DNA from 3 places in the Pseudarthrobacter sp. PH31-O2 genome. Region 1 is predicted to be linked to each of the others. Evidence: riboswitches for the same ligand, from Rfam matches in the RefSeq annotation. Region 1 holds a riboswitch; each other region holds the start of a gene.
What was found. Region 1 has a riboswitch for thiamine pyrophosphate ahead of thiO (glycine oxidase ThiO). Riboswitches for the same ligand answer to the same signal wherever they lie in the genome.
Positions count from the first base shown of each region.

Region 1 (7,003 bases):
GTTCCAGGAAACTCCAGTAGTCGCTGAACGCGTCGTCGTACTTGTGCAGCGCACCCTTGATGGTGTCGTAAGAGCGTCCCTTGAACCCGACCCGGTCGCCCTCACCGCCGGCATTAAGCACCATCCTGGTTTCCTGGCGCTTCTGGACCCGGCCGGTGTTAAACGGAGGATCCACGTAAATGAGGGTAAAAGCGCCGTCCGGCAGCGTCGGGAGGTAGTCGGCGTTGTCCGCGTGTACCACCAGATTGCTGCCGTCCGGCGCCCAGACGGTGTCAGCCATATAAGGGTTTAGGCCTCGGTGCTGCTTGCCGGTGCACCGGCCTGGGACTCGCCCGCCACCACTTCGCCATTATGGCGGCGGGTGCGGGTGCGGCGGCGTGCGCGCGTCGCACGGTCGACCTCGGTCGGTGCGCTGGCTGCGGCTTTGGCCGGGGTCTCAGCTGCGGGACCCGTGCCGGCGTCAGCTTCGGCCGGACGACGACGGCGCTCGCCCGAGCGTCCGCTGTCCTTGGCGCCGCCGGTGCCGCCGCTGCGGCGGGAATCATGGGCGCTGTCCCGTCCGCCGGTGCCGCGGCTGCCGCCGCCGCTGCGGGCGCTGTCGCGTCCGCCGCCGGCCTGACCGCCGCGGGGAGTGTTCTTCTTTCCGGTCTCGCCCAGGTCCTCCAGGACCTCGGCATTGACACCGGCGAGTACACGTTTGTCCCGGGGCAGCCGGCCCTTGGTGCCTGCGGGAATGTCGAGCTCCTCGAAAAGGTGCGGGGATGAGGAGTAGGTTTCCACCGGCTCCGGGACACTCAGGCCCAGGGCCTTGTTGATCAGGCCCCAGCGGGGCATGTCGTCCCAGTCGACGAAGGTCACGGCCGTGCCCTTGTTGCCGGCGCGGCCGGTGCGGCCCACCCGGTGCAGGTAGATCTTTTCGTCTTCAACGCACTGGTAGTTGATGACGTGCGTGACATCATCGACGTCGATGCCGCGGGCTGCGACGTCGGTGGCGACGAGGACATCGACCTTATTGTTGCGGAAGGCACGCAGGGCCTGCTCGCGTGCGCCCTGGCCGAGGTCGCCGTGGATGGCGGCCGCAGCGAAGCCGCGGTCCACCAGTTCCTCGGCGACTTTGGCGGCGGTGCGCTTGGTCTTGGTGAAAATGATGGTGCGGCCGCGGCCGCGGGCCTGCAGGATCCGGGCCACGACCTCGATCTTGTCCATGCTGTGGGCACGGTAGATCAGCTGCCGGATGTCGCGCTTGGTCAGTCCCTCGTCGTCTGGGTCCGCGGCACGGATGTGGGTGGGCTTGGTCATGTATCGCCGTGCCATGGCGACGACCGGGCCGGGCATGGTGGCGGAGAACAGCATTGTCTGGCGGACCGGCGGGGTGCCGGCGATGAGGGTCTCGACGTCGGGTAGGAAGCCGAGGTCCAGCATCTCGTCGGCCTCGTCCAGGATCACCATCTTGACGTTCTTCAGGACGAGGTGCTTTTGCTTGTAGAGGTCGATGAGGCGTCCGGGCGTACCGACAACAATTTCGACGCCCTTCTGCAGCGCCTCGACCTGCGGCTCGTAGGCACGGCCGCCGTAGATGGTGGTGATCCGGGCGTTGCGCTTGCGGGCGGCATTCTGCAGGTCGCCGGCGACCTGGACGGCCAGCTCACGGGTGGGCACAATCACGAGGGCCTGCGGGGCGCCAGGGGCCGGGAGCAAGTCGTAGCCGGCGTCGTCGGGTCCGACGACGCGCTGCAGGGCCGGGATGCCAAAGCCGAGGGTTTTGCCCGTTCCGGTCTTGGCCTGGCCGATAATGTCGTGGCCGCCAAGGGCTACCGGCAGGGTCATGGCCTGGATCGGGAACGGGTGGGTGATTCCGGCGTCGGCGAGGGATTCCACGATATCGGCGCGGACATTGTAGTCGGCAAAGGTCTTCTCGGCGATCTCGTGCGGCTTTTCGTCCGAGATGATGGTTTCTTCCGGTTCGATCGTTTCCGTGCCGGATTCGTCGGTCAGAAGCTGGTGCGTGTGCAATTCACTCACTAGGGGAGATTCCTTATTCATTTTGGGCTGCGCTGCATGCTCAACGGGCCGGCCGGGTGGCCGTTCCGGAGCACGCTCAGAAGCGCAAGCAATTCCAGTGGAAGCCGATCGCGGGCTATCTAGATGCTGGCACTGGGGACCAGCGGGTGTATCTCAAGATCGCGTAGGGGCGGGCTTGTTGAATTCGAAAATGAAGGAAATCAACGACCGGGCATCCATATCTACCCTTCCAGTCTAGCCGCACACGGCCCGGAAACTCGACGGCGGCCACTGACGGCGCGGCAAGGCCGCCGATCGCTCAGACGGCCAGCTCCAGCCGGACCTCACGGGTGGTGATGTCGGCCGCGACCACCCGCACCCGGACCTGGGTGCCGGGTTCCAGATCGCCCGGGCAGCGGGCAGTGACGGCGGGTTCGGCGATTTGCACGATTCCGGCGGGCCCGCCGGTGGTGCCGGCGGCATTGGTGCCGTTTTTGCCGGTGCTGTTCTTTCCGCTCCTGGCGGGTTTAGCGCCGGAGATCACGACGGCGTCGAACTCCTGGCCAACGTGGTTGACCAGCAGCGCCGCCTCCACGGTATCGAGGGAGAGGCGCTCCAGCCTGGCGGCCAGCTGGTCCGAGGCTGCCATGATCGACGGGAGCGACGGCAGGGCTTCCCGGGCCCAGGCCGGGACAGCCGTGCCGTTGCTGAGCGCCTCGCAGATCACCAGGACAAAGCGGTCCACCAGGCGTCGGAGCGGGGCCGTGGAGTGGGCGTAGGCGGCGCCGATGGCTGCCTGGACCGCGGCCCCGGGCACCGTGCCATCGAAGGGCGTGTAGCCCGCGCCGCGGAACAGCATGCCGGCCGAGTGCACGATCGCCAGCTGCCGCGGATCCGTGGGATCCAGGGTGCGCAGGTATTCGCCGTAGCTCATGTCGGCGTTCCAGGGCCTGCCAAGGGCGCGGGTCTGGCGGTGGAAATGAGCCAGCGACGCTTCATCCGGCGCCGGCATGGTGCGCAGGATACCGACTTTGCCTTCGAGCATGATCCCTGCTGCGGCCATTCCCGTCATCAGCGAAATCTGGGCGTTCCAGTCTTCCACGGGCAGCGGCGGGGCAGCTACAATCCGGTAGCCGCCGTCAGGCAGCTGTTCGATTTCCTGTTCGGGCATGTTCAGGCTGGCGCCGCCGCGGAGCCGTTCGAGCTCTACCCGCTTCATCCCGACTTCCTTGAGCAGCTCCAGCAGCGGCGCGGCCGTGCCGGCGTCGAGGTCGGCCTGGACACCCCGGTAGCTGAGTTTGGCCCGGCTACGGACTGTGGCACGGCGGACCAGCACTTCCGACACCTCCGCGGTGGTGTCCAGCTCGAATTCCCACACAAAGGCGGCACACCGTTGCCCGGCCAGCAGGCTTCCGGCTTCTTCGCTGATGACTTCCGGGTGCAGCGGGATCCGGCCGTCCGGGGTGTAGTACGTTTGGACGCGACGGCGGGTCTCGGCGTCGAGCGCTCCGCCGGGGACAACAAAGGAGGGGACATCGGCGATCGCATAGAAGACCTTGTATCCCGCGCCGGAACGGTCGATGAAGAGGGCCTGGTCCAGATCGGTGGAAGACGCAGGATCGATGGTCACAAAGTCGATGTGGGTGAAATCCAGCTCCGGCAGTTCGTGTCCGGCGACGGCTTCCTTCGCTTCCCGCAGCGCGTCCTCGGGGAACGGTCCGGGCAGCTCCAGGGTTGTGCGCAACGCGTTGAGTGCCTCGGCAAGGAGGCTCTCCTGCTGGTGGACATTCGGGGTCAAGCGATGCTGGGACACGGAAATCAGAGTAGCTTCATTTGCACTATTAGTCTTGGACCATGAGCAGATTCCCGGCTGATCCCGCCCGCTACAACAGCTTTCTGAGGGATTTGTTCGGCGTGATGGCCTACACCGAACTCTCCGCTTTCGAGCGGCTCTCCTCCGACGCACGGTACGCGCCCACCCTGCACGACCGGGCAGCGCTGGGACGTATCGCCGTGATCGAGTTCCAGCACTACGAACTCGTCAGCTCCAGGCTCGAAGCCATGGGCCTGGACACCGAGGAAGCCATGCTGCCGTTCCAGCCGTCGGTGGACCACTTCCATAAACGCACCCGCCCGGCGGACTGGCACGAGTCCCTCATCAAGGCGTACGTGATCGACACCGTTTCCGCCGACGCCTACCGCGCCATGTCCCGTTATCTCGACGCAGGCACCCGTGCCGTGGTGGAGCAGGTCCAGGCCGGCGACGAAGCGGCAGCGGTGCTGCGGGAACGGCTCCGGGCCGCCCTCGCAGATGACCCGAAGCTGGCGTCGCGGCTGGCACTGTGGGCCCGGCGACTGCTGGGGGAGGTCCTCAACCAGGCGCAGCGGATGAGCTTCGAGCACGCCTTCGCCGACCGGCTGATCGGCGCGGATGAGGACGGGCCGAGGGAGCTTGTCCGAGCCCTGCTGCGGGAACTGGCAGCGAACCACGCACGCCGGATGACGCAGCTCGGCCTTGCCGGCTGAGCAGGCGGGCCTTAGCGTTCCGCGGCGTCGAGGGCGGCAAGCAGGGCCCGGGCTGCGCCCTCGGGATCGGTGGCCTCGGTGATCGCGCGGACCACGACGATCCTGCCGGCGCCCGCGGCCACCACTTGCTCCACATTGCCCAGGTCGATGCCGCCGATCGCGAACCACGGCCGCGCGCCCCAGAGGTTCCCCGCAGCCTCGCTCCCGGCAGTTCTCCGCTGCTGGGCCTCTGACCCGCCGATCGCGTCCGCCGCGTAGCGGACGAGGTCAAGTCCGACGGCGGCGCGGCCCGGCTTTGTGGGGGTGGCCCATACCGGGCCAACACAGAAGTAGGTCAGACCGTTCCGGCCGGAAGTTGCGGCTATCGCGGCGTCCACCTGGGCCGGAGTGTGGGTGGACAGCCCGATAGCGGTGTCCTGGCCGAGGATGTCCCGCGCCGCCCCGAACGGGATGTCCTTTTGCCCGATATGGAACACCGGCGCCCCGGCCAGGGAAGCGAGGTCTGCCCGGTCGTTGACTGCCCAAAGCCGGCCATGACGGCGGGCCGCCTGCTGCAGGACCGCCAGCAGTTCCAGCTCCTCGGCGGCTTCCAGGGATTTGTCGCGCAGCTGGATGATGTCGACGCCGCCAGCAAAGGCCGAGTCCACGAAGTCTGCAAAGTCGCCGCGGTCCCGGCGCGCGTCGGTGCAGAGATAAAGGCGGGCGGTGGTGTGGGCGGCATCCTGGCTCATGTTTCCAGCCTAGTTCCTCTACACTGGGCCAATACCGCGGGAGCCCGCCGCCGTCCACGCCACTGGCGACCGGCAACGGCAGGCTGAGAGGGCGTAGCAGCCGACCGCTTGACCTGATCCGGTTAGTACCGGCGTAGGGAAGGAATCCTCTATGGACGGCACCTTCGTCCCCGGCACGGCCCGTGAAAGCGACGCAACCTCGGCTGCGGCCGCCGCGGATGACCTCAAAAACCCCGAATGTTACGACGTGGCCGTGATTGGCGGCGGCGTTGTTGGCCACGGGATCGCCTGGGCGGTGCGGCGCTCGGGCCGATCTGTCGCGTTGATCGACGACGCCCCCGGAACAGGAGCCAGTTGGGCTGCCGCCGGCATGCTTGCCCCGGTGAGCGAACTGCACTACCAGGAAGAGGCCCTCCTGGAGCTTATGCTGGAATCCTCCCGCCTCTGGCCGGCATTCGCGGCCGGACTGGACGGCGCCGGGGGCGGAACGGGGGGCTCCCGGACGGGCTACCTCACCACGCCGACCCTCGCCGTGGGTGTCGACGCCGCCGACCGCCGGGCGCTCGCGGACCTGCGCACCGCCCAGCAGGCTGCCGGCCTCAGCGTCGAGCCGCTGACCGTCCGTGCGGCACGAAGGCGAGAGCCGCTGCTGAGTCCGGGCATCTCCTGCGCCTTCGATATTCCCGCCGACCACCAGGTGGACCCGCGCCTGCTGCTGGCCCGGATCAGGGAACTGCTGCGCACCGACAGCCGCTCCACCACCATCGCCAGGCGTGCCGGCGGGCTGTTCTGGGAGCAGGGTCGGGTGGCTGGCGCCAGCCTCATCGGCGGCGGTTCCATCCGGGCCAAGGACACCATTGTGGCCAACGGCCTTGGCGCCGCCACACTTGAGGGGCTGCCCGCGGGGCTTGAGTTTCCCCTGCGGCCGGTCCACGGGGACATCCTCCGGCTCCGCGTCCCGGCGAAACTACGGCCGCTGCTCACCGCCACGGTGCGCGGGCTGGTGCGCGGGGTGCCGGTCTACATCGTGCCCCGGCAGGACGGCACTGTGGTGATCGGCGCCACCCAGCGCGAAGACGCGCTCGGCGACGACAACCCGGATGCTGCCACCCAAGCTGGTGTCCCGGGCCGGGCGGTGTCCGCCGGCGGTGTTTACCAGCTGCTGCGTGATGCCCAGCAGCTGGTCCCCGCCGTCGCCGAACTGGAATTGCTGGAGGCCACTGCCCGGGCCCGGCCGGGGACCCCGGACAACGCGCCGCTGCTGGGCCGGGTGGCGGCGCGGGGGCGTCCGGGGGAAATTGCCGGTTTGATGATAGCGACCGGCTTTTTCCGGCACGGCATCCTGCTCACACCCGCCGCCGCGAGGATCTGCTGTGAGTTGCTGGACGGAACCGTGGATTCCCGTTGGAAGCACTTCCGCCCGGACAGGTTCGCCACCGGCAGTCAAACCAGCAGACCGGCCGCAGCCGGCGCCCGGAGGCCGTCCCCGAAGATCATCACCCATCCGAACACCCACCCTGAAGAAAACAAGGAAGCGGTATGAACATCACCCTGAACGGAACCGGGCACTTTCTCCCGGACGGCGCCTCGGTCAGCCAGCTGGTCAGCCAGGTTACCGGCCGGCCGCTGGCGCCCAACGGCCACTCAGTCGACGGCGGGAAACTCGGGGTCGCCGTCGCCCGCAACGCGGACGTGGTCCCGCGCAGCCAGTGGTACACCACAGCGCTCGTCGACGGTGACGACCT
Region 1 is NZ_JASIST010000011.1:118,442-125,444, forward strand. It holds gene QMG72_RS15670 (DNA-methyltransferase) at 1-280, opposite strand, end outside; gene QMG72_RS15675 (DEAD/DEAH box helicase) at 289-2,022, opposite strand; gene QMG72_RS15680 (RNB domain-containing ribonuclease) at 2,321-3,814, opposite strand; gene QMG72_RS15685 (ferritin-like fold-containing protein) at 3,856-4,527, shown strand; gene thiE (thiamine phosphate synthase) at 4,539-5,258, opposite strand; TPP riboswitch at 5,285-5,416, shown strand; gene thiO (glycine oxidase ThiO) at 5,410-6,801, shown strand; gene thiS (sulfur carrier protein ThiS) at 6,798-7,003, shown strand, end outside.

Region 2 (7,003 bases), on a different contig from region 1:
CTGCGGCCTGCGGCACGGGAACGGTCGGCGATGGCGTGGACGGCGGCCTCGACGTCGGCCGGTGAAAGCGTGGATGGTTCAGGCACGGAAGAGCCCGTGGTTGAGTCGATGGAATTCGCTGCGGATTCGTGAATCAGTGCCTCAGTCATCATTCCAGTCTAGGCGAGGCTCCCGGTTAGACCAGAACCAGGTCATCCACGTGGATGACCTCCCGGTCGAAGCCCCTGCCCAGCGACTCCCCCAGTTCCACTGTGGAACGGCCCAGCATTTGCGGGAGCTCATCGGAGGAGTAGTTGACCAGCCCGCGCGCAACGACTGTTCCATCCGCTGCAACCATCTCGACGGCGTCGCCGGATTCAAAGGTCCCTTCCACGGCCGTGACGCCGGCCGGAAGCAGGGAGGTGTGGTGGTCGCGGACGGCTGTGACGGCGCCGTCGTCGAGGATCAGCCGGCCCTGCACATGGGCGAGGTGGGCCAGCCACATCATCCGCACGGACTTGCGTCCGCTGTTGACAGTGAACAAGGTGCCGACGTCCTCCCCGGCCAGTGCGGCGGCAGCGTTTGCCGTGGAGGTGACCAGCGCGGGGATACCGGAATCCGCGGCCATCGTGGCGGCTTCGACTTTGGTCTGCATTCCGCCTGTTCCGACCCCCGCCTTGCCGGGCGAGCCGATGGTGACGTCCTCCAGGTCCGCGGGGCCGTCGACCCGGGGAATACGCTTGGCACCTTTGGCGGGCGGGCCGTCGTAGAGGGCATCGACGTCGGAGAGCAACAGCAGGGCATCGGCCCGGACCAGGTGCGCCACCAGGGCGGACAAGCGGTCGTTGTCGCCGAAACGGATCTTGTGCGTGGCCACCGTGTCATTTTCGTTGACCACCGGCACAACGCCCAGGTTCAGCAAACGGTTCAGCGCCCGGAACGCATTCATGTGGTGACTGCGCCGCATCAGGTCATCTGCGGTCAGGAGCACCTGGCTGACGGTAATCCCGTGGGCACCAAAGGCGTGCGTGTAACGGGCCATCAGCAGCCCCTGGCCCACGCTGGCGGCGGCCTGTTGGGTGGCGAGGTCCCGGGGACGCTTCGTCAGGCCCAGCGGCGCGAGCCCCGCGGAGATCGCTCCCGAAGACACCAGGATGATTTCGGTGCCGCTATTGCTTTTGGCCGCCAGCGCGTTCGACAGTTCGATCAGCGCGTCCTCGGAGATTCCGCCCTTGATACTGGTGAGCGACGACGAACCCACCTTGACCACAATGCGGCGAGCCCGGGCGAGCAGCCTGCGGTCGTTGGTTTTGGGTTCCTCGATGACAACTGCGGACTTGTCGCTCACGTGTTAAGGCTCACTCCTCATTCTCGGTGTCAAGGGCGCTTTCCTTAAGCGGCTTGGGCCGGCGGCCGCTGACGGATTCAGTCCAGATACCGGCTTTGCGCTCGGCTTCGAGCTCGGCGCGGGCCACAGCCTTGGCCTCGCGGCGCTCCACCTGTTCATCGCGCTTTTGGCCACGGGTGGGGCGGTCGCCGATGTCGGCAAAGCGCACGTCGGTTCCGCGGGGTGCTGCCAACAGTTCGGCGCCGGCCATCATGGTCGGCTCCCAGTCGAAGACGACGCCGTCGTCTTCACCGATGACCACCATGTCGCCCGGGGTGGCGCCCTGTTTGAACAGCTCGTTTTCTACGCCGAGCTTAGCCAGTCGGTCAGCAAGGTAGCCGATAGCCTCCTCGTTGGTGAAGTCGGTCTGCTTGACCCAGCGCACGGGCTTGTCGCCGAGGACGCGGAACAGCGGCTCCAGGTTCTTCTCCTCGCGGCGGATTTTGAAGCCGGACTCGTTGACGGCGCGAGGTTTGAGTACCGGGGCGTGGACCTTCGGCGGCGCGGCAGCAATGGCGTCGCGGGCAGCCTGGACGATCTCGCCCATCGCGAAGCCAAGCTGGCGGAGACCTTCGTGGCTGGTCGCCGAAATTTCGAAGACCTTGAAGCCGCGGGATTCGAGTTCGGGGCGGACAAATTCTGCCATGTCCTTGCCGTCCGGGAGGTCGACCTTGTTCAGGGCGATCAGGCGCGGGCGCTGGTTCAGCGGAACAACTTCACCGTCGGAACCGGCATAGCTCATGTCCACCGCGTATTTGTCCAGCTCGGCTTCGATGACGGCGAGGTCCGAGAGCGGATCGCGGTCTGATTCGAGCGTGCCGCAGTCGAGCACATGCACCAGGGCGGCGCAACGCTCAACGTGGCGCAGGAAGTGGTGGCCGAGGCCCTTGCCTTCGCTGGCGCCTTCGATCAGGCCGGGGACGTCGGCGATGGTGAAGCGCACCTCGCCGGCCTGGACCACACCGAGGTTCGGGATCAGGGTGGTGAACGGGTAGTCGGCGATTTTGGGCCGGGCGGCAGACATCGCGGCAATCAGGCTGGACTTGCCGGCGGAGGGGAACCCGACCAAGGCAATATCGGCGATGGATTTCAGTTCCAGGACAACGTCACTGGATTCGCCTTCGATGCCGAGCAGGGCGAATCCCGGGGCGCGGCGTTTCTGCGAGGAGAGCGAAGCGTTGCCCAGTCCACCGATGCCGCCGGCCGCGGCGATGTATTCGGAACCCTCACCGACCAGGTCTGCGAGGACCCTGCCGTCCTTGGACTTGACCACGGTGCCCTCGGGAACCGGGAGGATCAGGGTTTCGCCGTGCTTGCCGGCGCGCCAGTCGCCCATACCGGGTCCGCCGTTGGTGGCGTGGCGGTGCGGGGCGTGGTGGTAATCGAGCAGGGTCGTGGTCTGGGGGTCCACGCGCAGGATAACGTCGCCGCCGTTGCCGCCGTTGCCGCCGTCGGGACCGCCGAGCGGCTTGAACTTCTCGCGGTGAACGGAGACACAGCCGTGGCCGCCGGTACCGCCGGATACGTGCAGTACTACCCGGTCTACAAAGCTCGCCACGTGGATCTCCTCAGTGCTGTTCCCGTAAGCGTGCAAAGACGCTCAGGATGATTGTAATGCGGTTAAAACACCGGTGGAGCGGACCTAATGGCCCGCCCCACCGATTTAAAACGTAGGTACTACTCTGCAGCTGCTGCAGCCACAATGTTCACAACGCGACGACCGCGGCGGGTGCCGAACTCGACGGCTCCGGGAGCCAGGGCGAACAGGGTGTCGTCGCCGCCGCGGCCGACGCCGGCGCCCGGGTGGAAGTGGGTTCCACGCTGGCGGACGATGATCTCGCCTGCGGAAACTACCTGACCGCCGAAGCGCTTGACGCCGAGGTACTGGGCGTTCGAGTCACGACCGTTGCGAGTGGAACTCGCGCCTTTTTTATGTGCCATTTGGAAATGCCTGCCTTAAAATTCTGGGGAATCTGCTGAAAACCTGAACAGTAACGAGTAGTTACTTGATACCGGTGATCTTGACCTTGGTCAATTCCTGACGGTGACCCTGGCGCTTTTTGTAACCGGTCTTGTTCTTGAACTTCTGGATGACGATCTTGGGACCGCGAAGGTCCTCAAGGATCTCAGCCGTAACCTTTACCTTGGCCAGGTCCGAAGCAGCAGACATGACCTTGTCACCGTCTACCAGGAGCAGTGCGGGCAACTCAAAGGTGCTGCCGGCTCCACCGGGGACGCGGTTCAGGGTAACGAAGTCTCCAACGGAAACCTTCTCTTGCCGGCCGCCTGCGCGGACAATCGCGTACACCACTGGGGAACTCACTTCTCTCGACGTTTATTACTAGATTTGCGTGCGGAACCTGGGTCCAAAGTTGATGGTCCGGCTCACGCTGTGCCTCTACGCCGGTGGGTTCCCCGGGGGAACCCATGAGCTATCCCGTGGACATTCGCACCTGAAATCAAGTGGAGCGTCCTCAAGGTCATAACCCAAGTGTTGGCGTAAGCACCGAAGATCTAGACTACGCTAATTTTGCCTTCGGCCGCAAATGAGGCTGGTTCCGAAGGGAGGTACGTGCTAGGTGACACCCTGTATGGACAGGACGTTGCCGCAACGACTTCCGGAACCGCGCCTCCCTATCGTACAGGCTCCCTGCTGTCCCGCGGCTCAGGCGTGCACGCGCGGCGCGTCGAAGAAGTCCACTTCGTAGCGGGCGGACTGCCGGAAGGCCACGGTCATGGCGTCCCGTTCGCCGGGTGAGGCCGCCCGGGCTGCGGTGTCGGTGTGGGCGATGGCCTGCCGGGTGGCGTCGGCGAACTCCGGATCGGCGTAGGTGCGCAGCCACGCGGCGTAGGGGTGCGATTGCGGCGCACCCGCGGCGAGGAACCGGTTGTGCAGTGCCTGTCCCACCTCGGCATAGAGCCAGAAGCACGGCAGTACCGCAGCGATCAGCACTCCGTAGCTCCCGGTGACCGAGGCGGCCAGAAGGTGGTCTACGTAGGACTTGGTGACCGGTCCGAGCGTCCGCTCCGCCGTGCGTCCGCGCAGCCAGGTCCGGTGCAGTTCGGCTTCGACGCTGAGGCAATTCTGTGCGGAGCGGGTCCAGAAGAGCTGTTCGTCTTCCGTGGGTGCGATCGCGGCGGCCCGGGAGAGGACCCGCGAATAGCCGTTCAGGTACAGGGCGTCCTGTCCGAGGTAGTACGCGAAGTCCTGCTCCGGCAAGGACCCGTCCGCCAGGGCCGTGATGAAGTCCAGGCCGTAGATGGCCTCGAGGTCGGCAGCAGCGGTTTCCCGCAGTCCACGGGCGAATTCACCCGCGGCAGGGACCCGGTGCAGTTCGCCGCCGCCGGCACCCGTACCGTGATGGGCGGTCTGATGCTGGACATGGTGGAAGTGATGGACCGGGCCGTTGCCGCTGCCGACGTCGAGGTCCGCCGAGGTGCGCAGCGCCCCTTCCAGCCACGGCTTAACTTCCCGCAAGGCGGCCTCCCAGTCCCCGACCCGGGCCTGCACGGTCGCCATCGCCGCGGACAGTGAGCATCCCGTTCCGTGGCTGTTGCTGGTGCGGACCCGCTCCCCCGGTACTACTATGACGTGCCGGGCCAGGACCCCGCAGGTGTTGACGAGCGCGTCCGGGCAGCCGTCGCCGTGCTCGCCGGCTCCGCCCGCAGCGCCGGTGCCGTCGAGGTGGCCGCCCTTCACCAGGACGGTCGTGCCGGTGCCGGCGGCAAGCCGCTTGCCCTGTTCCAGCGCCGCAGCCCAGTTGCCGGCGACGGGTTCGTTGAGCAGAATCGCGAGTTCGGCGAGGTTCGGCGTGATCAGGTCCGCGTAGGGCAGCAGTTCTTGCAGCGCCGATTCGGCGGGCGCCTGCAGCAGCCGGTCACCGCTTGTGGCCACCATCACGGGGTCCAGCACCACAATGGCGGGCCTGACCTTCGCCAGCCAGGTCCGGACGGCGTCGATCACGGCGGCGTCCCCCAGCATCCCGATCTTGACGGCGTCGATCCGGATGTCGGCGCTGACCGCGTCAAGCTGGGCGGTCAGGAAATCTGCCGGCGGGACGTGGATGGCGCTGACGCCGCGTGTGTTCTGTGCGGTCAGGGCGGTGATGGCGGCCATGCCGTAGCCGCCATGCGCGGCAATGCTCTTCAGGTCCGCCTGGATCCCGGCACCGCCGGAGGGGTCCGAGCCTGCGATCGTGAGCACCCGCGGGATCCGGGATGCCGGGGCTGCTGGGACAGCGGGAAGAAACGGGGAGGCGGCGGTCATGGGAGACATCCCTTCGCCGGTGCTAACCGGACAGGTTCAACGGGTCTGGATCTCAGCCGGCTCGATGCGCGGCACCCCGTGTCAGGGACCAAGCCTAGCCGCATCCTTTAACGAAGTCGCGGGCACGGCCCGAACCTGGCGTATTGCTACGCGGCCCGGACCGCACCCGCGGCCTTCCCGAACTTTCTTGGGGTTAGAGTTCCGAGGCCGGAACGCCGACGCCGAGGATAATCGGTTCGTTTGTGGCCGGTTTGGCCGTCGGCGTTGTTGCTGCTGCCGGGGCCTTTGCCTCGTGTACCGAAACGGCAGCCTGCGGCGCCGCCCGGCGCTGCTCTACCGAGGTTTCGTTGGCTGCTCCCTGCGCGCGGCTGGCGCTGCGGTTGCGCCGTCCGCGGCGGGCACGGGAGGCGCCGGCCTCGGGGGCCGCCTCCGTCTGGGAGCCTGGCGCCTGGGCGCGGCCCGGGCCGGTTCCGCCGGCACGCGCCGGAGCCGCCGGTGCAGTCCGGGCTGCGGCCGCCTTCGCAGCCGGTGCAGCGGGATCCGCCGCGGAGACTTCCCCGCTGTCACCCAGCTGGGCGAAAGCCTCGGTCAGCAGGTCCATGGTCAGCGCGGGCGCACCCGACTCGTCGGCATGCTCCACAAACGGCAGTGCGACTTGTTCGCCGCCGAAGGTCAGCACGGCGCCGGGACGTCCGGCAGCCTCCTCCGTTGCGGCCAGCTCGACGGCTGCCTCAACAGCGGCCTGGCGGACCCCGGCGTCGACTCCCGTGGCCGCTTCATCGTCATGCAGATGGGCAGCATGCGCCGCCGCAGCGATATTCGCCAGCGCGTGGCGGGTCGCCTCGGCCTTGGCATGGCGTTCGGCGTCGGTGGGCTCGGGGTGCGCTGCGGCCGGCACCGACTGTTCGTCCGTGCCCTGGCCGCCCCGTCCGCGGCGGCGGCTCTTGCGTTCGGTCCGCGGGGGGGCAGGCTGCTCCGCACGGGGAATGTGATGCTCGGCGGCAACGACGTTGGCGCGGCGGTGCTCCACCGGCTCGTCGTGGGTCACAATGCCGCGGCCGGCGCAGGCCTCGCACTGTTCGCCGAAAACTTCCAGCAGCCCGGTACCCATCCGCTTCCGCGTCATCTGCACGAGGCCCAGCGAAGTCACCTCCGCGACCTGGTGTTTGGTCCGGTCCCGGCCCAGGCACTCCACCATGCGGCGCAGTACCAGGTCCCGGTTCGATTCAAGCACCATGTCGATGAAGTCGATCACGATAATGCCGCCGATGTCGCGGAGCCGGAGCTGCCGGACAACTTCTTCGGCCGCTTCGAGGTTGTTTTTGGTGACGGTTTCCTCAAGGTTGCCGCCGCTGCCGGTGAACTTGCCG
Region 2 is NZ_JASIST010000001.1:450,898-457,900, reverse strand. It holds gene QMG72_RS02010 (glutamate-5-semialdehyde dehydrogenase) at 1-149, opposite strand, end outside; gene proB (glutamate 5-kinase) at 176-1,327, opposite strand; gene obgE (GTPase ObgE) at 1,338-2,924, opposite strand; gene rpmA (50S ribosomal protein L27) at 3,044-3,307, opposite strand; gene rplU (50S ribosomal protein L21) at 3,369-3,677, opposite strand; gene QMG72_RS01985 (bifunctional hydroxymethylpyrimidine kinase/phosphomethylpyrimidine kinase) at 4,032-5,633, opposite strand; TPP riboswitch at 5,625-5,722, opposite strand; gene QMG72_RS01980 (Rne/Rng family ribonuclease) at 5,827-7,003, opposite strand, start outside.
Region 2: it holds a riboswitch for thiamine pyrophosphate, as region 1 does, so the genes downstream of both, QMG72_RS01985 (bifunctional hydroxymethylpyrimidine kinase/phosphomethylpyrimidine kinase) here and thiO (glycine oxidase ThiO) in region 1, are expected to answer to the same signal.

Region 3 (7,003 bases), on a different contig from region 1:
TGGGCCCGGATCGTTGGCAACCCAGCCAGTGAATGGCCCAGATGTTCGAGTCGGGAAACTCCAACGTGTTCGACAGCGGCCCGGGTAGCGGCAGATGCCAGACCCAGCGAGACCGCCGCGTTGCCGAGGTTGAACCACGGCAGCACCGTCTCCATCATGCGCGCGAAGCCCGTCGCCGGCCCGCCCAGTCGGTACCCGACCGGAATGCCAGCGTTGATAGTCATCGGTGCGGAGTCGTTGCCGCGCAGCCCGAGCCCCCGCCAGGGACCGGCGACGTCCACACCCTGCGTGCCGGCGGGAAGGGCGTACAGATCCACCTCACCCGGCACGCCCGAGGGCGTGCCGGTCGAGACCACATAGACATCGGCATGAGCGGCCGAAGTCACCCAACTCTTGTCAGCGCGCAACACGACAGTCGACCCGCTGGCGGTAGCGATCGACACGGGGGCCCAAAAATGCGACCGGGATCCCCGCTCACTGAAGGCGAGGGTGCCCAGCGTCGTCCCGCGCGCCATCCCTGCAAGCAGGTCCGGCAGATCAGGGGGCGGCGCGGCCGCAATCGTAACTGCGGCGGCGGCATGCATCAGATAGATCATGGCTGTTGAACCGCACGCCTCTGCCAGAGCACTGACCGTCTCGGTGAATACCTCCGGCCCGGCACCGGCACCGCCAACCTCGACCGGCAGCACCAGTCCCAGGAGTCCGCCGGCCCGCAACTCTGCGACCGCTTCAAGAGGATATACCCCGTCGGTGTCCACCCTCTCGGCGTGCTCCCTCGCGACCTTGACCACATCGTCCAGTGCCTGGCTTGTTGACAATCCACTCACCCTGTCCGCCCACGAAGCGCCCTCGCATACCCATCCCGTGCTGACGAGGGTCAAGGTCAGCACGTGACGATTATGCGCTCCGACCGGCCTCTACGCCAGAGCCCGTCGAGACTCACGAATAGTGCTCGCGAAATGGCGTGCCCCCATCATCCGGGAGAGCTCGCTAAACGTGGTCTGGCTTCGGGTGCGGCTGGGATGGGTCAGGGGTTCTCGTTCTCAGCGCGCAGGGCGTCACCACGCAGTCCGCGCAGAGCATGCGCAGGCGGGGAAGCCGGACCAGGGTCGGATCGTGGATGATCCCGGCGGCGTCACGGGCATTTCTCGACATCCGACAGCTTGGTCAGCCGCCGCCGAACGGCCTGCGCGCCGGGTTCGGGGGAGATCAGCCATCTTCAGGGTACAGGGGCAGATGCTGGCCGGGGCGGTCCACAGGACTCGGCGCAAGTTCGGAGCAGGGGTCTGGGAGCCGGACCGAAATGGGTGACGTCCGGAGCGACTTCGTCTTTGGTTCCGGAGCTGCCGGGGTGTTCGGGGGCGCATGCCGCCTAGGCGGCATGCAGGGGGTCTAGTTCGCCCAGAGGGCGTGGCTTGAGCGATGAACAATTGGACGCTGCCGCGTATGCCGCAATGATGATCGGGGGGTCACACAAAAGGTCCACGCAGGGGCCATGATTAATTTCGCGTAGGGACTCGCTGCGCGAGCCAGTTTGCCGGGTTGCTCGAATTCGGGCTCCGCTCACCGGGTTGTCATTCTTGGAGGAGGATCTGGATGATGGCCTCTTGGCGCCAAGATCGGAGATCACCTGTCCCGGCTAATTGAACTGCCTCGGGTTTTTGGTTTCTCCATGGGGAGGCATACTAAGCGGCTGATCCGGGAGCATGCTACGGCTGTGTCCTCATGGGGGCCAGCATCAACAACAAGGGCAGGAACGCGCATTCGGACAGTTCTGTTGGGATGCGCTCGCTTGTCATAGGGCTGTTCAACGATGGGCTAACGAATTGCTGGGCCGTCTTGGGGATCGCTAAGCGTCCGATCGGCAGCAAAGTATCGCCGTGCCCGGGCTCCATGACCGACAGCAGATGCCAGAAACTCGGGGATTGCACCGTCTGAGGAGTGCGCATGACCGGGGGCCGGGCGGTCCGGTATCGACGCGACACCGACGTCAGTTCGACGTAGGATTCAGTGACAGGAAAGGACTTCCGTCATGAGGCTTGAGGGCTGGCATCTGATTATCATCATCGTTCTAGTTCTGGTTCTTTTTGCTGCACCGAAGCTGCCGGGAATGGCCAGGAGCCTGGGCCAATCGATGCGTATCTTCAAGTCCGAAGTCCGCGAGATGAAGGAGGAGGGCCCTCCTGAGAAGAACGCCGCGGACGCCGAACCCGTCGAGGGCCGGACCGTGAATTACCCGAAGTCCACGGGGGTCGAAAGCCGGACCGGAGACGGAACCGACGTACCGCCGCCGACCCGCGCCTAAGACACCATGGCAGCCGGTAAGAGCAGCCGATCCAACCCTGAGGGGCGGATGGCGCTCTTGGACCACCTCAAGGAGTTGCGGAACCGGCTTTTCAAGGCTGCGGTCGCCGTCGTGCTGGGGACCGTCGTCGGCTTCCTCGTATACCAGCCCTTTCTTACGGCGCTCATCAAGCCGATTCGGGACCTGAACGAACATGAGGGCCGGCAGGCCACGCTGAACTTCGACGGCGTGGCGAGCTCCTTCGACCTGTTGATCCAAGTATCCGTGTTCCTGGGCCTCATCCTCGCCAGCCCGGTCTGGCTCTACCAGCTCTGGGCGTTCATCGTCCCGGGCCTGCATAAGAAGGAACGCCGGCTCGCCTTGTCGTTCGTCGCGGCAGCCGTGCCGCTGTTCCTCGGCGGCGTGGCCCTGGCCTGGCTCGTGCTGCCGAACGCCGTGCGGGTGTTGACGGATTTCACTCCCGCCGGGGCTCCAACTTCATCAGCGCCCAGATCTACCTGTCCTTCGTCCTGCGCCTGCTCCTCGCGTTCGGCATCGCGTTCCTGCTCCCTGTGGTCCTGTTCGGCCTGAACCTGGCCGGGCTGGTCAAGGGCGCCCAACTCCTCAAGAGCTGGCGGATCACTGTGTTCCTCGTGTGTCTGTTTGCCGCCATGGCCGCGCCGGGCGCGGATGCCACGAGTATGTTCTATCTTGCCGTGCCCATGCTGGTGTTGTTCTTCACGGCCATCGGGCTCTGCCTGCTCAATGATCGCCGCCGGGAACGGCGGACGGTCAAGCTTGCCGCGGAGACCGAAGCCCGCGCGGACCTGGCAACGCCCGGCTCCGAACTGGGGAATCTCTAGCCCTTGGTGCAACGGGTCAGCCGCGCACCATGTGCCTGGCGGGAAGCGGATCAGCCCGGTGAGGCCCGCCGGCGCATGGGCCTTTCTGCCCCGACCACGGCCGGCGGGCAGCCCCCGGGGTGCCCGCCTGCCGTGGTCCATCCGTTTCTGTATGGGTGTGGGGTGGTGAGGCGCTGGCTGCGCTCCGGTTGATCTCGCCGTTTACCCCCTTGGGGAAGAACCCGCCTTCTCTTTCTGCTTTGGCGGTGAGGTAGGCGATGTTCAGGACCTGCCCCGGGCTGCGGCTGAAAGCGATGCCGTTTGCGTCGGTCGGGACAAGGTTGGCGGTGTCTTTAGTGCCAATACCCTGATCGAAATCAGTTGATCCATCGAGGCTGTCCCGGGCGTCGGAGATCGCTTGGGCGGGTACCTGCAGATCACGAGCGTAGAGGGTGGTTCTGATGATTCCGGCGTGATAAGCCTCGACAGCGAGGATACCGGCGGCGGCTTCGAGGTCAATGCCGCAATTTGCCGTCCTCATGTATGCAGACGAGTCCCTCCATACTGTCGACGCAGCAGAGTCTGGCCTCGGCCGAGGAACCCGACGCCTCCCAGGCCCTGATGGGCGTCTTCGCCGACGAAGGTATCCGGGTCGTCCGCCGGGCGGCCGTGTCCTCGGTGCGCACGGACCCGGCCACCGGCGGGATCATCGCGACCGCGATCGTCTCAGGTGGGCAGCAGGAATTCCGGGCCGCCAGACTGCTCGTCGCCACCGGACGCCGGCCGGTCACGAACGGACTGAACCTGGCCGCGGTCGGCGGCAAAACCGGGCACCGGGGCGAAATCCTCTTGCAGAACATCCTAGCCAGCTCCCACGAACGGATCTGGGCCGCCGGGGAAGGGACCGGACACCGCGAATTCGTCTACGTCGCAGCCGCCCACGGCTCCCTTGTGGGGGAGAACGCCTTCAACAACGCCGGCCGTGAGGTCGACGCAGCCGGTATCCGGTGCGTATGCCGGGTGCTTCCCCTGGCATACGTCCCCAGAGCCTTGGTGAACAGGGACACCCGAGGCTTCATCAAAATTGTCGCCGACGCGGACAACGGACGGATCGTGGGAATGACCGCCGTCGCCAAGGACGCCGGTGACCTGGCCGCGGCCGGGGTCTTCATCATGGAAGCGGGAATGACTGTGGAGCAGGTGGCGAACCTATGGAGCGCGTACCTCACAATGGCCGAAGGAATCAAGATCGCCGCCCAGTCCTTCACCACCGATGTCTCCAAACTCTCATGCTGCGCCTCGTGACCAGCTAGGCCTCCACACGGATGCAGCAGGCCTCGTTGAGTACGACTTCATCGATCCAGCCGACCTCCGTCCTCACAGGTAACCGACATCGTCCTCGCACCCTCTCGCCCTCGCTGCCCCGGCACGGATCAACAGTGCAGGCGTCTGCATCATTTCGAATGCTGTGCGTTCGGAGGACTGCCGGCTGGCCAGAGGAGCGCATCATCCTCGGCAGCTGCCGACAGGAGTCTCAGCTTCCGGTGATTCGGCGTGCACTGCGTCGCTGGAGGGCCTGCTTCCGATAATGGCTGCCGTCCGGGGGATACCCGGGATCATCCAGAGCGGTAGAACGGGCACGCTGGGGTGCTACGATTTTTCCATCCACACGGGTGCCCTTGCAAGGGCTGAGATCGGGCTGATGCAGTCTGCGACCGTTGAACCTGTCCGGGTCATGCCGGCGAAGGAAGTAGGAAACCACTGATGAGCTCCATGAATTCACATTCGCTCGCGTACGCCCGAGACCCCGAAAATGGCATTAGGGTCCCTGTCACGGAGATTGCCCTGGAGGACTCTCCGAACGGGACGAAGAATCCACCGTTCACGGTCTACCGGACGGCCGGGCCCGGAAGCGATCCTGTGATCGGCCTGGAGCCGTTCCGGTCCGAATGGATAGAATCCAGGGGCGACACCGAGCCCTACGGCGGCCGGGAACGGAACCTGCTCGACGACGGTAAATCCGCCGTGCGACGGGGTGCGGCTTCTGCTGAATGGAAAGGCGCGCAGCCGGTTCCCCGCCGCGCCCTCGAGGGTAAGACCGTTACCCAGATGCGCTACGCCCGCCAGGGCGTCATCACTCCCGAGATGCGGTTTGTGGCAGTGCGGGAAAACTGCGACGTTGAGCTGGTGCGCGGCGAAGTTGCCGCAGGTCGGGCCATCATTCCCAACAACATCAACCACCCCGAATCCGAACCGATGATCATCGGCAAGGCCTTCCTCGTGAAGATCAACGCCAACATCGGCAACTCCGCGGTCACCTCCTCCATCGCTGAGGAAGTGGACAAACTGCAGTGGGCCGCCCGATGGGGCGCCGACACCGTGATGGACCTCTCCACCGGCGATGACATCCACACCACGCGTGAATGGATCATCCGCAACGCTCCGGTCCCGATTGGGACAGTACCGATCTATCAGGCACTGGAGAAGGTCAACGGTGAGGCCAATGACCTGACCTGGGAAATCTATCGGGACACCGTGATCGAACAATGCGAGCAGGGCGTGGACTATATGACCGTCCACGCCGGGGTGCTGCTGCGGTACGTCCCCCTGACCGCCAACCGGGTGACCGGTATCGTCTCCCGCGGCGGGTCGATCATGGCCGGCTGGTGCCTGGCCCACCACCAGGAGAACTTCCTCTACACACACTTCGACGAACTGTGCGAGATCTTCGCCAAGTACGACGTCGCCTTTTCCCTGGGTGATGGCCTGCGGCCCGGCGCGACCGCGGATGCCAACGACGCCGCCCAGTTCGCCGAACTGGACACCCTCGCCGAACTCACCAAGCGGGCCTGGAAGTACGACGTGCAGGCCATGGTCGAAGGCCCCGGGCACATCCCCTTCCACCTCGTCCGCGAAAACGTCGAGCGACAGCAGGAACTCTGCGACGGCGCCCCCTTCTACACCCTCGGCCCGCTGGTGACCGACATCGCCCCAGGCTATGACCACATCACCTCGGCCATCGGCGCCACCGAAATCGCCCGCTACGGCACCGCAATGCTCTGCTACGTCACGCCCAAGGAACACCTCGGGTTGCCGAACAAGGATGACGTCAAGACCGGCGTCATCACCTACAAAATCGCCGCCCACGCCGCCGACCTCGCCAAAGGACACCCAGGAGCCCACGGTCGCGACGACGCCCTGTCAAAGGCACGGTTCGAGTTCCGCTGGCGGGACCAGTTCGCACTTTCCCTGGACCCGTAAACAGCCGAATCCTTCCATGACGAGACGTTGCCCGCCGAGCCGGCGAAGACCGCGCACTTCTGCTCCATGTGCGGACCCAAGTTCTGCTCCATGCGGCTCTCCCAGGACATCCGCGACCAGTTCGGAGGCATGTCCGAACAGGAAGCCATCGCCGGAATGAACGCTAAATCCGACGAGTTCCGCGAATCCGGCGGTAAGGTCTACCTTCCCGAACCCGTCGTGCCCGGGAGCTAGGAACGAGGAGCGGGTTCGGGCGGCGCCGGCACTCCGGCGCCGGTCCTGCCCCGATCCGGAACTAGAGATCTGTTCGACTGGGTCGGCGGGGAGGGCTGTGAGTCGGCGTCGGTCCCGTCGATCTGCTCGACCATGAGTTCGCGATCCGCCCGGTATTGACGAATCTCGGGGCGGAGGTGGTGGTCTTACTGGCGCAGGAGCTCACGTCCGCTGAGCGAACCGCCGGTTGAGTCCGTCTCCTTGGATGCGCCCCGCTGGTGAGTAGGGCTTTGGAGTTTCTGATTTCTTGCATAAGGAGTTCCGACCGGACCAGCCCGGGGTTGACGTCGGCGCGGCGGGCAACCTCCGAGACCGTGATGGGCAGGGTCAAGTTGTTATTCGC
Region 3 is NZ_JASIST010000013.1:70,209-77,211, reverse strand. It holds gene fadE16 (Rv1679 family acyl-CoA dehydrogenase) at 1-818, opposite strand, end outside; gene tatA (Sec-independent protein translocase subunit TatA) at 2,033-2,305, shown strand; partial or broken gene tatC (twin-arginine translocase subunit TatC) at 2,354-3,147, shown strand; gene QMG72_RS16675 (hypothetical protein) at 3,164-3,667, opposite strand; partial or broken gene QMG72_RS16670 (oxidoreductase dimerization domain-containing protein) at 3,700-4,431, shown strand; TPP riboswitch at 4,786-4,893, shown strand; partial or broken gene thiC (phosphomethylpyrimidine synthase ThiC) at 4,891-6,621, shown strand; gene QMG72_RS16660 (bifunctional lysylphosphatidylglycerol flippase/synthetase MprF) at 6,996-7,003, opposite strand, start outside.
Region 3: it holds a riboswitch for thiamine pyrophosphate, as region 1 does, so the genes downstream of both, thiC (phosphomethylpyrimidine synthase ThiC) here and thiO (glycine oxidase ThiO) in region 1, are expected to answer to the same signal.